Linked DNA regions of Variovorax paradoxus. The protein of the gene in region 1 interacts with the protein of each later gene in a pairwise test. Links are inferred from orthologs where the notes say so. Each region holds a gene or a part of one and is shown on either strand. Other genes may lie near its edges.

Region 1 (8,438 bases):
CGAACGCCACGTGAGCGACGCCAGCACGCTGCTGGACGGCGCCCGCCGCGCCATGCGCGCGAGCTTCCAGCGCGAACTCGATGCGGCCGAGCAGAACCTGTCGTTCCTGGCCACCGTGGGCTCGGTATCGCCGTATGTCGGCCTCTTCGGCACGGTCTGGGGCATCATGCATGCCTTCACCGGCCTGGCCGCGCTCGCTCAGGTAACGCTGGCCACCGTGGCGCCCGGCATCGCCGAAGCACTGGTGGCCACGGCCATCGGCCTATTCGCCGCCATTCCCGCGGTGGTGGGCTACAACCGCTTCGCGCGCGAGATCGACAAGATCGCCATCGCGCTCGAAACCTATATCGAGGAGTTCTCGAACATCCTGCAGCGCAATCTCTCGGCCCACCCGGCCGCGAGCGCGACGGCAGCTTCGGCGACTCCGGGCAACCGCTGAACGGAGGCCGAGCGCATGCCCGCCGTTTCATCCCGAGGCCGAGGCCGCCGCACGATCAACGAGATCAACATGGTCCCGTTCATCGACGTGATGCTGGTGCTGCTGATCATCTTCATGGTCACCGCGCCGCTCATCACGCCGAGCGTGATCAACCTGCCCTCGGTAGACCGTGCCAACAAGCAACCCGACAAGCCCATCGAGATCGTCATCAAGAGCGACGACGAAGTGCAGATCAAGAAAGACCCGTCCACCGGCAGCGGCGGCGCGTCGATTCCCATGACCCAGATCGGCTCCGCGGCCAAGACCGCCCAGGGCGGCGACGACCAGCGCCCCGTGGTCATCAGCGCCGACAAGTCCGTCAAGTACGAAACCGTCGTGAAGGCGATGAACCAGCTCAAGCGCAGCGGCATCGAGCGCGTGGGCCTGTCCGTCACCACCACGGGCGGCAAATAAGGCATGTCGCTCGCCCTGGATCGCCCCGAGTTCGCACCACCGCCGCAGCGCGGCACGCCGCGCGCGGTGCTGCTCGCATTGGTCGCGCATGCGCTCCTGATCGCGGCGCTGACGTGGGGAGTGCGCTGGCGCAGCGACCCCGACGAAGGCGCGGTCGATGCGGAGCTGTGGTCTTCCACGGTGCAGCAGGCCGCGCCGCGCCTGTCCGCACCGCAAGCGCCCACGCCCGCTCCCGCACCACCGCCGCCCGCTCCCCCCGCCGCCGCCTCCTCCACCCCAGGTGAAGGCTCCCGAACCCGCACCGCCGCCGCGCGCGCCGGACATCGCACTCGAACGCGAGAAGAAGCTCAAGGAAGAAAAAGAGCAGAAAGAGCGCGAGCTGGAGCGCCAGCAACAGCAGCGCAAGAAAGAGCTCGAAGCCAAGCAGCGCGCGGAAGACGAAGCCGAGCGCAAGAAGGCCCAGCAGCAAAAGCTCGCCGAGCAGCAGAAGAAGCAGCAGGAAGTCGAGGCCAAGCAGGCCGAAGCGAAGAAACAGCAGCAGGAAGCGGCAGCCAAGCAGGCCGCCGCCGACCGCGCCGCAACGCTCAAGCGCATGCAGGGTTTGGCGGGCGCCAGCGGCAGCGACGATTCCAAGGGCACCGCCCTGCGTTCGTCCGGACCGTCGAGCGGCTATGCGGGGCGCATTGCAGCCGCCGTTCGTCCGAACATCACCTTCCCCGATGCGGAGACGGTCAATGGCAACCCGGCCGCCGAATTCGAAGTGAATCTAGCGCCCGACGGCACCATCGTCGGCGTCAAGCTGACCCGATCGAGCGGATTGCCCAGCTGGGACGAAGCCGCCGAACGCGGCCTGCGCAAGACCGACAAGCTGCCGCGCGACACCGACGGGCGCATCTTCCCGTCGCTGATCGTCTCGCTTCGGCCCAAGCGCTAGGGTTGAGATCTCGCTGCCTTCGGTGCCTGCGCGCCGAAGGCAGCGAAGCGCTGGAGCTCTTTACTTTGCCGCCGCGACGCTCAGCCGCTTGACGTCGAGCTCGGCCTTGTTGCCCACCAGATCCTTGTCGAACTCGCCCGAAATCTCGACGCGCACCTTGTCGTCGATCTTCACGCCTGGCGGAAAGTGCTTGGCGTCGATTTCCACCTTCATGCGGCCGGTGTCGTCGGCAAAGGTGTAGTGCTCGCCGCCATCATGCGAAACGATGAAGCCGCGCAGCGTGGCGTGCTGATCGTCCTTGCCGGTGTCGAGCAGTTGCTTGACGGTCATCGTCTGCACCGTGCTCGGGCCTGCGTACTGCGCAAATGCCGGCGAAAGGGGCAGCACCAGCGCGAGCGACATGCCGAGGGCCAGTGTGGCTTTCTTCAGGGTCCTGGTGTTGGTATGGGTCATGGCAATCGTTCCTCCTTTGAACAGCCTGGTTTACAAAGAAACAGATGGACAACCCCCGGCATCCGAATGTTCCCCTGAGGAACATCCGGCGCCTCTCGCTCACTCGTAGACGACCGAGGCTTTTCCGGCTTCGGCCTGCGCCGTCCAGCTTGCCAGCGCGGCATCGGTCGGAAAGAACTTGGCGCGCTCACCAAGCTGCAGTTCGACCTGCGCGCCGCCCCGCGCCATCGAAAGACGCACCGGCAGCCCCTGCACCAGGTCGCCGTGTTCGCTTTGCTCGGTACGCGGCGGAAAATCTTTCACCAGGCGTGCGATGTCCGGCGCCTTGCCGTTGACCGCCACCCGCAGGAATTTGCCGAAGCGGCAGCGCGCAGTAGCCAGGTCCCACACCTGCTGCACCTGAAAACGCGCCTCGAAACCGCCGCGGCCGGGCTGCAGCCGGCCGCTCACGATCACCAGCTCGTCGTCCTTCAGCGTGTTGCGGTTCGCGTTGATCAGCGCCTCGTCGGCGGTCGCGTCGATGGAGTCCGACTTGTCGTCGAGCTTGAAGATCGCCAGGCGACCGCGCTGGCCGTTGATCACGCGGAAGTCGCTCACGATGCCCGCAATCACCTGCTGCTCGCGGGTGTCCATCAGGTCGCCGATCTCGCGCTTGCAGAAGCGCCGCACCTCGTGCGACACCTCGTCGAACAGATGGCCCGAGAGGTAGAAGCCCACGGCCGTTTTCTCGTAGGTGAGCCGCTCCTTCACGCCCCAGGGCGTGGCGTCCACCAGTTCGGGCTCCTGCGTGGCCGAGCCGTGCTCGCTGTCGCCGAAGATGTCGACCTGGGCCGCGTTGGCTTCGGTGGCCACCGCGAACTCGAAGGCGCGGTCAACCGAGGCGATGAGCGAGGCGCGGTTCTGCTGAATGGCATCGAACGCGCCGGCCTTGATGAGCGCTTCGACCGTGCGCTTGTTGATGCGCTGGCGGTCGATGCGCACGCAAAAATCGAACAGGCTCTTGAACGGACCGCCCTCTTCGCGCGCCCGCACAATGGCCTCCACCGCAAGCTGTCCCGTGCCCTTGACGGCCCCCAGGCCGTAGCGAATCACCTTGTCGGTGACGGGTTCAAAGCGGTAGTTGCCGCGGTTCACGTCCGGCGGCTCGAACGTGATGCCGAAGTTTTTCTGCGCGTCCTCGAACAACACCTTGAGCTTGTCGGTGTCGTCCATTTCCACGGTCATGTTGGCGCAGAAGAACTCGGCCGTGTAATGAACCTTGAGCCAGCCCGTGTGGTACGCCAGCAGCGAATAGGCGGCCGCGTGCGACTTGTTGAAGCCGTAGCCCGCGAACTTCTCCATCAAGTCGAAGATCTCGTCGGCCTTGTCCTGCGGAATGCCGTGCGTCTTGAGCGCGCCCGCTCGGAACTTCTCGCGGTGCTCGGCCATCTCCTCGAGCTTTTTCTTGCCCATGGCGCGGCGCAGCAGGTCGGCGCCGCCGAGCGAGTAGCCGCCCAGGATCTGCGCGGTCTGCATCACCTGCTCCTGGTAGACCATGATCCCGTAGGTTTCGGAGAGCATCTCGGCCACGGCCGGGTGCGGGTACTCCACCTCTTCGCGGCCGTGCTTGCGCGCCACGAAGCTCGGAATCAGGTCCATCGGGCCCGGCCGGTACAGCGCGTTGAGCGCAATCAGGTCTTCAAGGCGCGTGGGCCGCGCATCCTTCAGCATGCCCTGCATGCCGCGGCTTTCAAACTGGAACACCGCTTCCGTCTTGCCCTCGGAAAAGAGCTTGTAGGTCTCGCGGTCGTCCAGCTTGATGTTCTCGTAGGCAAAGTTCTCCTGGCCCTTGTGGCGCTTGACGATGAACTCTTTCGCAATCTCGAGGATGGTGAGCGTGGCCAGGCCCAGAAAGTCGAACTTCACGAGGCCGATGGCCTCCACGTCGTCCTTGTCGTATTGGCTCACGGCCGAGTCGCTGCCGGGCTGCTGGTACAGCGGGCAAAAATCGGTGAGCTTGCCGGGCGCAATCAGCACGCCGCCCGCGTGCATGCCGATGTTGCGGGTCATGCCTTCGAGCTTTTGCGCAAGCTCCACCAGCATGCGCACTTCTTCTTCCTTCTCGATGCGGGCCGCGAGCTGCGGCTCCATCTCGATGGCGTAGTTGTTCTTGTCGCCATCCACCTTCGGATCCGGCGGATACTGGATGGTGACAGGCTGGCCCGGCTTGTTCGGAATGAGCTTGCTGATGCCGTCGCAGAACATGTAGCTCATGTCCAGCACTCGGCCCACGTCGCGAATGGCGGCGCGGGCGGCCATCGTTCCGAAGGTGGCGATCTGGCTCACGGCCTCGCGGCCGTACTTGTCCTTCACGTAGTCGATCACGCGGTCGCGGTTGCCCTGGCAGAAGTCGATGTCGAAGTCGGGCATCGAAACGCGCTCGGGGTTCAGGAACCGTTCGAACAGCAGCTTGTATTCGAGCGGATCGAGGTCGGTGATCTTCAGCGCATAGGCCACCAGCGAGCCCGCGCCCGAGCCCCGGCCCGGGCCCACCGGACAGCCGTTGTTCTTGGCCCACTTGATGAAGTCGCCCACGATCAGGAAATAGCCCGGGAACCCCATGTTCAAGATCGTGTTGATCTCGAACTCGAGCCGCTCCACATAGCGCGGCCGCTCGGCATCGCGCTTGGCCTGGTCTGGATACAGGTGCACCAGCCGCTCTTCGAGCCCCGCGAAGGACTCCTGGCGGAAGAACTCGTCGATCGGCATGCGCACGCCTTCGCTGATGAAAGGCGTCGGAAAATCGGGCAGCTGCGGCTTGCCGAGCACCAGCGTCAGGTTGCAGCGCTTGGCAATCTCGACCGTGTTGGCCAGCGCGCTCGGCACGTCGGCAAAGAGCGCCTGCATTTCGGCGCTCGACTTGAAATACTGCTCCTCGGTGAACTTGCGCACCCGGCGCGGGTTGCCCAGGATTTCGCCTTCGGAGATACAGACCCGTGCCTCGTGCGCCTCGTAGTCCTGGCGCTCGGCAAACTGCACAGGGTGCGTGGCGACCACCGGCAGGCGCAGCCGGGCCGCGAGCTTCACGGCGGCAATCACGTGCGGCTCGTCCTCGGGGCGGCCCGCGCGCTGCAGCTCGATGTAGAAGCGGTGCGGGAACATGCCCGCCAACTGAAGCGCCAGTTCAGCGGCGCGTTCTTCCTGCCCCTGCAAAAGCGGCGCCCCCAGAGGGCCGGCTTGCGCGCCCGAGAGCGCGATCAGCCCGCCCTGCAGCTCTTCGAGCCATTCGAGCTTGCAGGCCGCTTGGGATTGCCCCCGGCCCACGTTCTGCGTCCAGGCACGCGCCAGCAACTCGGAAAGATGCAGGTAGCCTTCCATGTTCTGCACCAGCAGCACGATGCGCGTGAGCACGCCGGGCTCCTTGCCCAGCCCCTCGACGAAGATTTCTGCGCCGATGACCGGCTTGACACCCTTGCTGCGCCCCTGTTTGTAGAACTTGATCGCCCCGAACAGGTTGTTCAGGTCGGTGATGGCCAGTGCGGGCTGCTTGTCGGCAGCGGCGGCCTTGACGACTTCGTCGATTCGGTTGGTGCCGTCGACGACGGAAAACTCGGTGTGCAGGCGCAGGTGAACAAACATCCTCCCATTGTAGAAACCGGCACTCCACGATGTGGGTTGGCAATCCCCTAAATTGAGCCCCCCGGCTTGCCACTTCGTGTGCTTCGCCCCCCCCCGAGGGGGAGGCTCGGTGCCTTGGGGCGGCCCGGCGGCACCTACAATTCCGCCCCGTGCAAGAGATTTTGAATATTGCGGCCTACAAGTTCGTAGCCATCGACGACAGCCCCGTGCTGCGTGAAGACCTGCGCGGGCGCGCCCAGGCGCTGGGCCTCATGGGCACCATCCTGCTGGCGCCCGAGGGCATCAACCTGTTTCTGGCGGGCGCAGCCGACGCCATTCGCAGCTTTGTGGCCAGCCTCCGCGCCGATCCGCGCTTTGCAGACCTCGAAACCAAGGAAAGCTGGTCGGCCACGCAGCCCTTCCGCCGCATGCTGGTGAAGCTGAAGCGCGAGATCATCCGCATGGACCATCCCGCCATCCAGCCGGCGGCCGGCCGCGCACCGGGCGTGGACGCGCACACCCTCAAGCGCTGGCTCGACCAGGGGCATGACGACGCCGGCCGCGAAATTGCGCTGCTCGACACGCGCAACGACTTCGAGGTCGACGAAGGCACCTTCGACGGCGCAATCGACTGGCGCATCACCAAGTTCACCGAATTCCCGCCCGCACTGAAAGCACACAGCGCCGATTTCGCGGGCAAGACGGTCGTGAGCTTCTGCACCGGCGGTATCCGCTGCGAAAAGGCCGCCATCCTGATGCGCGAGGAAGGCGTGGAAAACGTGCTGCAGCTCGAAGGCGGCATCCTTAAATATTTCGAAGAAGTCGGCGGTGCGCACTATCACGGCGACTGCTTCGTGTTCGACGGCCGGCGCGCGCTGGCACCCGACCTGAGCGCACGCGCGGCCGATGCGAGTGCGCGCGCTGCCGAGGATCCCGACCTGGAACAAAAGAACTGAGCCCCCGCGCCGCGGGGGCTTGTTCGCTGCGGGCTCGTCAGACCGGCGTGGTGCCGACGTCCGGCTCACGCACGCCGAAGGGCTTGCCCGGCAGCGGAATGAATTCGGTCTCACCGGGCACGTGGCCCATGCGCTGGGCGGCCCAGTCGGAGCCCGCCTCCAGAATGCGCTCGCGCCGGCTGGAAACGAAGTTCCAGGTGATGTAGCGCGGACCATCGAGCGGCTCGCCGCCGATCACCATCAAACGCACCGCCGTATCGGCGCTCAGCACCGCGCCCTGGCCGTCCGGCAGCACAACCATCGTGTGCGCCGCAATGGACTCGCCATTGATGCGCGCATCGGCATCGACGGCGTAGACGGCCAGCTCCTGTGCCAGTGCGGGCAATTCGAAGCGGCCGCCAGCGGGCAGTGCGATATCGAGGTAGAGCGTCTGCGACAGCGTCTTGACCGGTGAGTGCTTTCCAAAGGCCTCGCCCACCAGTACGCGCACCTTCGCGCCTTGCTCCTCAAGCTCGGGAATGGCGCTGGCCGGCGTGTGCTCGAAGCTCGGCTCGACCTCTTCATGCGCCTGTGGCAAGGCTGCCCAAAGCTGCAGGCCATGGTTAACGTAGGTATCGGCCTTGAGCCGCTCGGGCTTGCGCTCGGAGTGCACGATGCCGCGGCCCGCCGTCATCCAGTTGATGGCACCGGGCAAGATTTCCTGCACGCTGCCGAGGCTGTCGCGATGCATCATCGCGCCCTCGAAAAGATAAGTGACCGTCGAAAGGCCGATGTGCGGATGCGGCCGCACATCGTGTTCGGCACCGGGCTGCTCGGTAGCCGGGCCGAAGTGGTCGAAGAAGACGAAGGGCCCGACCGACCGGCGCTGCGCCGCGGGCAGCAGGCGCCGCACCTTGAAGCCACCGCCCAGGTCCTTGTCATGCGGTTGAAGCAGTTGGGTCTGTGCGGCGTTATCGGTCATCGGGGGCTCCGTGGTGGACTGGGTTTTACCCGCGCGATCTTGCCACTTCGGCGACGCGCTCGCCGAAAGCACGCGCAGTGTCGAAGTCGCCCTTGAACATCTCGGCCGGGCTCGCATCCGACGGCGACTGCGTGAGCAGGCCGCCGTAGCCACCCACGTAGTTCAGCGAATCGCGCGTGGCGGCCTTGTTGTTCGTCGGCAGGATGCCCAAGCTCACCCAGATGCCGCTGTGCTGCATCGCGAGCGTCCACAGGTACGCCATGGTCGTGACCTTGTCGCCGTTCATGGTGGCGCTGTTGGTGAAGCCCGCAAAGAGCTTGTCTTTCCAGCCCTGCGTGAACCACACCTTCGACGACGCATCGGCAAACTTCTTGAACTGCCAGCTCACGCCGCCCATGTAGGTCGGCGAGCCCATGATGATGGCGTCCGCTGCGGCCAGCGTCTCCCAACCGCCTTCGGGCAGGTTGCCATCCGCATCGATGGCGAGCAGTTGCGCGCCGGCTCCATCGGCGACAGCCTGGGCGATGCGCTGGGTGTGGCCGTAGCCGGAATGAAAGACGACCACGATGTTTGGCATTGGATGGTTCTCCTGAAGTGGTGACGAGGGTCGTTGATGCGAAGCCCGGGCAAAAGCCTGCTTACTTC
Region 2 (5,071 bases), 340 kb from region 1 along the record:
CAGCACGTCATCGCCAGCATCGAGCTGATCATGCGAGAAGTTGGCAACCTCAAGCGCATCGGCGAGCAATTCAGCGCGCAAGACAGCGGCACCCTCTCCATTGCCACCACCCACACCCAGGCGCGCTACGTGCTGCCGGTACCGGTGGCCAGGCTGCGCGAGGCTTACCCCAAGGTGAACGTGAGCCTGCACCAGGGCTCGCCCGACCAGGTGGCGCGCATGGTGATCGACGAAATTGCCGAGGTGGGCATTGCGACCGAATCGCTCGCGGACTACACCGAGCTCGTGACCCTGCCCTGCTACGAATGGCAGCACGTGCTGGTGCTCCCCAAAGACCACCCGCTGGCCGCCAAGGAGCGCGTCTCGCTCGAAGACCTGGCACACGAGCCCATCATTACCTACCACCCGTCGTTCACTGGCCGCACGCGCATCGACCACGCGTTTGCGCAGAAAAAGCTCACGCCGCGCATCGCGCTCGAAGCCATCGACTCCGACGTGATCAAGACCTATGTGCGCCTTGGCCTGGGCGTGGGCATCGTGGCCGAGATGGCGGTGCGCGACGAGTCGAACGCCGATCTCGTGGTGCGCCCCATGGGCCATGTGTTCGGCCAGAACATTGCCCGCGTGGCGTTCAAGCGCAGCGCCTACCTTCGCAACTTCGTCTTCAAGTTTGCCGAGCTGCTGTCCGACCGGCTCGACCGCAACCTGATTGCCAAGGCCCTGAGCGGCCATCAGCAAGACTACGATCTTTGATATTTCAGCAGACCCAGCTTCCGACCACGACCATGAGCACCGTTCTTTCCGCCCCCCGCACGCCGGAGATCACCACTAAGCTGCCCGCCGTCGGCACCACCATCTTCACCGTGATGTCCGCGCTGGCAACCGAGAAGAACGCTGTCAACCTCGGCCAGGGCTTCCCCGACTTCAACTGCGACCCGAAGCTGCTTGAAGACGTGACGGCCGCCATGGCCGCAGGCCACAACCAATATCCGCCTATGCCCGGCATTCCGGCGCTGCGCGAAGCCATTGCCGGCAAGATTGCCGCGCTCTACGGCCACAGCTACAACGCTGCCACCGAGATCACGGTAACCGCGGGCGCCACGCAGGCGATCATCACGGCCATTCTTGCAGTGGTGCGCACGGGCGACGAGGTGATTGTTCTGGAGCCCTGCTATGACAGCTACGTGCCCAACATCGAACTCGCAGGCGGCAGTGTGGTGCGCGTTCCGCTCACGCCGGGCACCTTCCGGCCCGACTTCGACAAGATTGCCGCGGCGCTCTCGCCGCGCACGCGCGCCATCATCGTCAACACGCCGCACAACCCGAGCGCCACCATCTGGACCGCGGCCGAAATGCGCAAGCTCGAAGAGCTGCTGGCCCCGACCGACGTGTTCGTGATTGCCGACGAGGTTTACGAGCACATGATCTACGACGGCGCACAGCACGAAAGCGTGGCCCGCTTCCCGGGCCTTGCGGCACGCAGCTTCATCGTGAGCAGCTTCGGCAAGACCTATCACGTCACCGGCTGGAAGGTCGGCTTCGTGGCGGCACCGGCGCCGCTCATGGCGGAATTCCGCAAAGTGCACCAGTTCAACGTTTTCACGGTGAACACACCCATGCAGCATGCGCTCGCGCAGTACATGGCCGACCCGAAGCCCTACCTCGAGCTTCCGGCCTTCTACCAGCACAAGCGCGACCTTTTTGCCGCAGGGCTCGCTGAGAAGACCCGCTTCAAGCTGCTGCGCAGCGAGGGAAGCTATTTCCAGTGCGTCGATATCTCGGCAGTCAGCGACCTGTCCGAAGCCGACTTCTGCCTCTGGCTCACCAGCGAGATCGGCGTGGCGGCCATTCCGCTGTCGGCGTTCTACGGCAACGGCTTCGACCAGCGCGTGGTCCGCTTCTGCTTCGCCAAGAAGGATGAGACGCTGATTTCCGCTCTCGACCGTCTTGCGCGGCTCTGAACAGACTGGCGCGGCTCCCAGGCCGACGCTGACGGTAGGACAGTCCTGACCGCCGAAGGAGCGGCTTTCCGGCGTGTCTTGCGCCCCTGGACAACGAGGATCGGTGCTCGTAACAACAACGTCCAGGAGAAAAGCATGTCCCTCTCGTTCATTCTGCTGATCATTCTGATCTTGCTGCTGATCGGCGCGCTGCCGAGCTGGGGTTACAGCCGAAGCTGGGGCTACGGGCCGAGCGGTGGCCTGGGCCTTGTCCTGGTGATCGTGATCATCCTGGTGCTCATGGGACGCATATAGCGCTTCCGCGTATTTCTCGCACCTAAAAGAAGCCCGCGCAAGCGGGCTTCTTTTTTGCCGCCCTGCCCCTCAGGCCTGCAGCTGGGCCCAGGCCTTGTCCAGCCGCTTGATGCTCACCGGCTGCGGTGTGCGCAGCTCCTGTGCAAAAAAGCTCACGCGAAGCTCTTCGAGCAGCCAGCGAAACTCGAGCATGCGATCGTCCACCGCGCCCTTGCGCTCCGCCACCAGCCGCCAGTAGCGCTGCTCCTGCGGGCGAAGCTCGGCCAGCTTGGCAGCGTCGCGCGCCGGGTCCGCGCGCAGCTTGTCGAGCCTCAGCACGATCGCCTTGAGGTACCGCGCGAAATGCTGCAGCTGCGTCCACGGTGCATCGGCGATGAAGCGCTTGCCCACAAGGCGTTGCAGCTGCTGCGCGGCGTCTTGCACGGCCTCGGGCTGGATCTTTGTGTCCTTGATCTTGCGCGCGGCAGCCGCGTATTCGACCAGGATGGTCGATGCCAGCCGCGCCACCTCGTTCGCAATCAGCGTGAGGCGGCCCCGGCCCTCTTCGAGCCGCCGCTTGAAGGCAAATTCATCGGTGGGCAGTGGCTCCTGAAGAAACGCGCGATCGATCGCCACGTCGATGATCTGCGTGCGCAACTCCTCCGATGTGCCGAGCGGCATGTAGGCCACCGCCATCTTCTGCAGATCGGGGATGTTCTTCTCGAGGTACTTGAGCGCGTCTTTCAGTTGCAGCGCAAACAGCCTGCGCAGGCCGGCGCGGTGCTTTGCGGCGGCCACGGCGGGTTCGTCGAACACTTCGATGGTGACGGCATCGCCCTCGTCGCGCAGCGCCGGAAATCCAATAAGCGACTGCGATCCGCGGCGCACTTCCATCAGTTCGGGCAGCTCACCGAAACTCCAGCTCGTGTAGCGCTGGCCGGCGGGCAAGCTCGGCGCGGCCGGTGCCGGCGCGGCGGCATTGCCCTTGGCCTGCGCGCGCCCATCGCTGCCGTCCGCCGGCTTTCGCTCCGCAGACGCCTTGACGTTGAGGCCCGCCAGCGCCTGGAAGGCGCCGCGAGCCTGCGCACCCAGTTCGGCCTTGAGTGCGCCCAGGTTGCGGCCCATGCCAAGCTGGCGCCCGTGCTCGTCCACGATGCGCAGGTTCATGAACAGGTGCGGCGGCAGCATGTCGAGCTTGAAGTCGGCGCGCTTCACGTCGATGCTCGTGGCATCGCGCACGCGCTTGAGCAGCACGTCGGTCAACGAGCCGTGGCCGAACACCTCGGGCGCCGAGAGTTCTTCCGCCAGCTTGGCCGCCGAATCGGGCAGCGGCACGAGGCGCGAGCGCGGGCGTTGCGGCAGGCTCTTGAGCAGCGCCTGGATCTTGTCCTTGAGCATGCCGGTAACCAGCCATTCGCAGCGCTCTTCGCTCACCTGGTTGAGCACGAAGAGCGGCACGCTCACCGTGAGGCCGTCCTTCGCGTCGCCCGGCCCGTGCAGGTAGCTCGCGGCACAGTCGACGCCGCCGAGCCGCAGCGTGGGCGGAAACGCCTGCGTGGTGATGCCCGCGGCCTGGTGGCGCATCAGCTCCTCGCGCGTCAGGTACAGCAGGCGCGGCTGCTCCTTCGAGGCATGGCGGTACCAGTTCTCGAAGGTGATGCCGCTCGCCACGTCGGCGGGCAGCTGCGCGTCGTAGAAGGCGAAGATCAGCTCTTCATCGACCAGCACGTCTTGCCGGCGCGCCTTGTGCTCCAGCCCCTCGACCTCGCGCACCAGCTTGCGGTTGGCGGTGAGGAACGGGAACTTGCTTTCCCACTGCCCGCCGACCAGCGCCTCGCGAATGAAGATCTCGCGCGCCGCCACCGGATCGACCTTGGTGAAATCGACGCGGCGCCCGCTGTAGACGACCAGCCCATAAAGCGTTGCGCGCTCCAGCGCGGAAACCTGCGCGCCCTTCTTCTCCCAGTGCGGATCGAGAAGCTGCTTCTTCAGCAGATGGCCGGCCACCTGTTCGAGCCACTGCGGCTCGATGTTGGCAATGCCTCGACCGAAGAGCCGCGTGGTCTCGACCAGTTCGGCCGCAACAATCCAGCGGCCGGGCTTTTTCTTCAGGTGCGCACCCGGATGCCGATAGAACTTGATGCCGCGCGCACCCAGGTACGCCTCGTCGTCTTCGAGCTTCCAGCCCACGTTGCCGAGCAGGCCCGCGATCATCGACAGGTGCAGCGGTTCGTAGCCCGCGGGCTCCGCGTTGATGCGCCACTTGTGTTCGGTCACGACCGTAAGCAGCTGCGAATGGATGTCGCGCCATTCGCGCACGCGGCGGATGTTGATGAAGTTCTGGCGCAGCAGCTGCTCGTACTGGCGGTTGCTCAGCTTGTGCGTATCGCCATGCCCGCCGCGCGCATCGCCGATCCATTTCCACAGCCGCAGGTAGCCGCTGAACTCGCTCTTCTCGTCGTCGAATTTGGAGTGCGCCTGGTCGGCCTGCTGCTGCGCATCCATCGGGCGGTCGCGCACGTCCTGCACGCTGAGGGCGGATGCGATGACGAGCACCTCTTCGAGCGCGCCACGCGTTCGCGCCTCCAGGATCATCCGTCCGACGCGCGGGTCGAGCGGTAGCTTGGCCAGCTCGGCACCGGTGGCGGTGAGTTCGTTGGCATCGTCGACCGCGCCCAGCTCGTTCAGCAGCTGGTAGCCGTCGGCAATCGCCCGCGGCGAAGGTGCTTCGAGAAACGGAAAGCGCGCCACATCGCCCAGGCGCAGCGACTTCATGCGCAAGATGACGCCGGCCAGCGATGAACGCAGGATCTCGGGGTCGGTAAAACGCGGCCGGC

What was found. The genes of interacting proteins can lie anywhere in the genome.
Region 2: the proteins of dnaE (region 1) and GOQ09_RS14335 interact in binary tests that used the Escherichia coli proteins (3 or more experiments, as listed by UniProt). The link is inferred for Variovorax paradoxus from one-to-one orthologs.

What each region holds. Positions count from the first base shown.
Region 1 is NZ_CP046622.1:3,442,243-3,450,680, forward strand. What follows is about bases 2,179-6,219. They hold dnaE (DNA polymerase III subunit alpha), read right to left. Parts: upstream 5,898-6,219; coding sequence 2,379-5,897; downstream 2,179-2,378. Other genes in these bases: GOQ09_RS16055 (YgiW/YdeI family stress tolerance OB fold protein), read right to left, coding at 2,179-2,279; GOQ09_RS16065 (sulfurtransferase), read left to right, coding at 6,047-6,219. Outside these bases: protein TolQ, read left to right, coding at 1-439; GOQ09_RS16045 (ExbD/TolR family protein), read left to right, coding at 455-892; more of GOQ09_RS16055, read right to left, coding at 1,887-2,178; more of GOQ09_RS16065, read left to right, coding at 6,220-6,832; GOQ09_RS16070 (pirin family protein), read right to left, coding at 6,870-7,793; GOQ09_RS16075 (flavodoxin family protein), read right to left, coding at 7,819-8,370; GOQ09_RS16080 (DoxX family protein), read right to left, coding at 8,432-8,438. UniProt on the Escherichia coli protein: DNA polymerase III is a complex, multichain enzyme responsible for most of the replicative synthesis in bacteria. This DNA polymerase also exhibits 3' to 5' exonuclease activity. The alpha chain is the DNA polymerase catalytic subunit.
Region 2 is NZ_CP046622.1:3,099,922-3,104,992, forward strand. What follows is about bases 1-2,873. They hold GOQ09_RS14335 (pyridoxal phosphate-dependent aminotransferase), read left to right. Parts: upstream 1-785; coding sequence 786-1,961; downstream 1,962-2,873. Other genes in these bases: GOQ09_RS14330 (CysB family HTH-type transcriptional regulator), read left to right, coding at 1-753; GOQ09_RS14340 (DUF3309 family protein), read left to right, coding at 2,097-2,255; hrpA (ATP-dependent RNA helicase HrpA), read right to left, coding at 2,325-2,873. In the rest of the region: more of hrpA, read right to left, coding at 2,874-5,071. UniProt on the Escherichia coli protein: Shows aminotransferase activity with methionine and histidine as substrates, and to a lesser extent also with phenylalanine.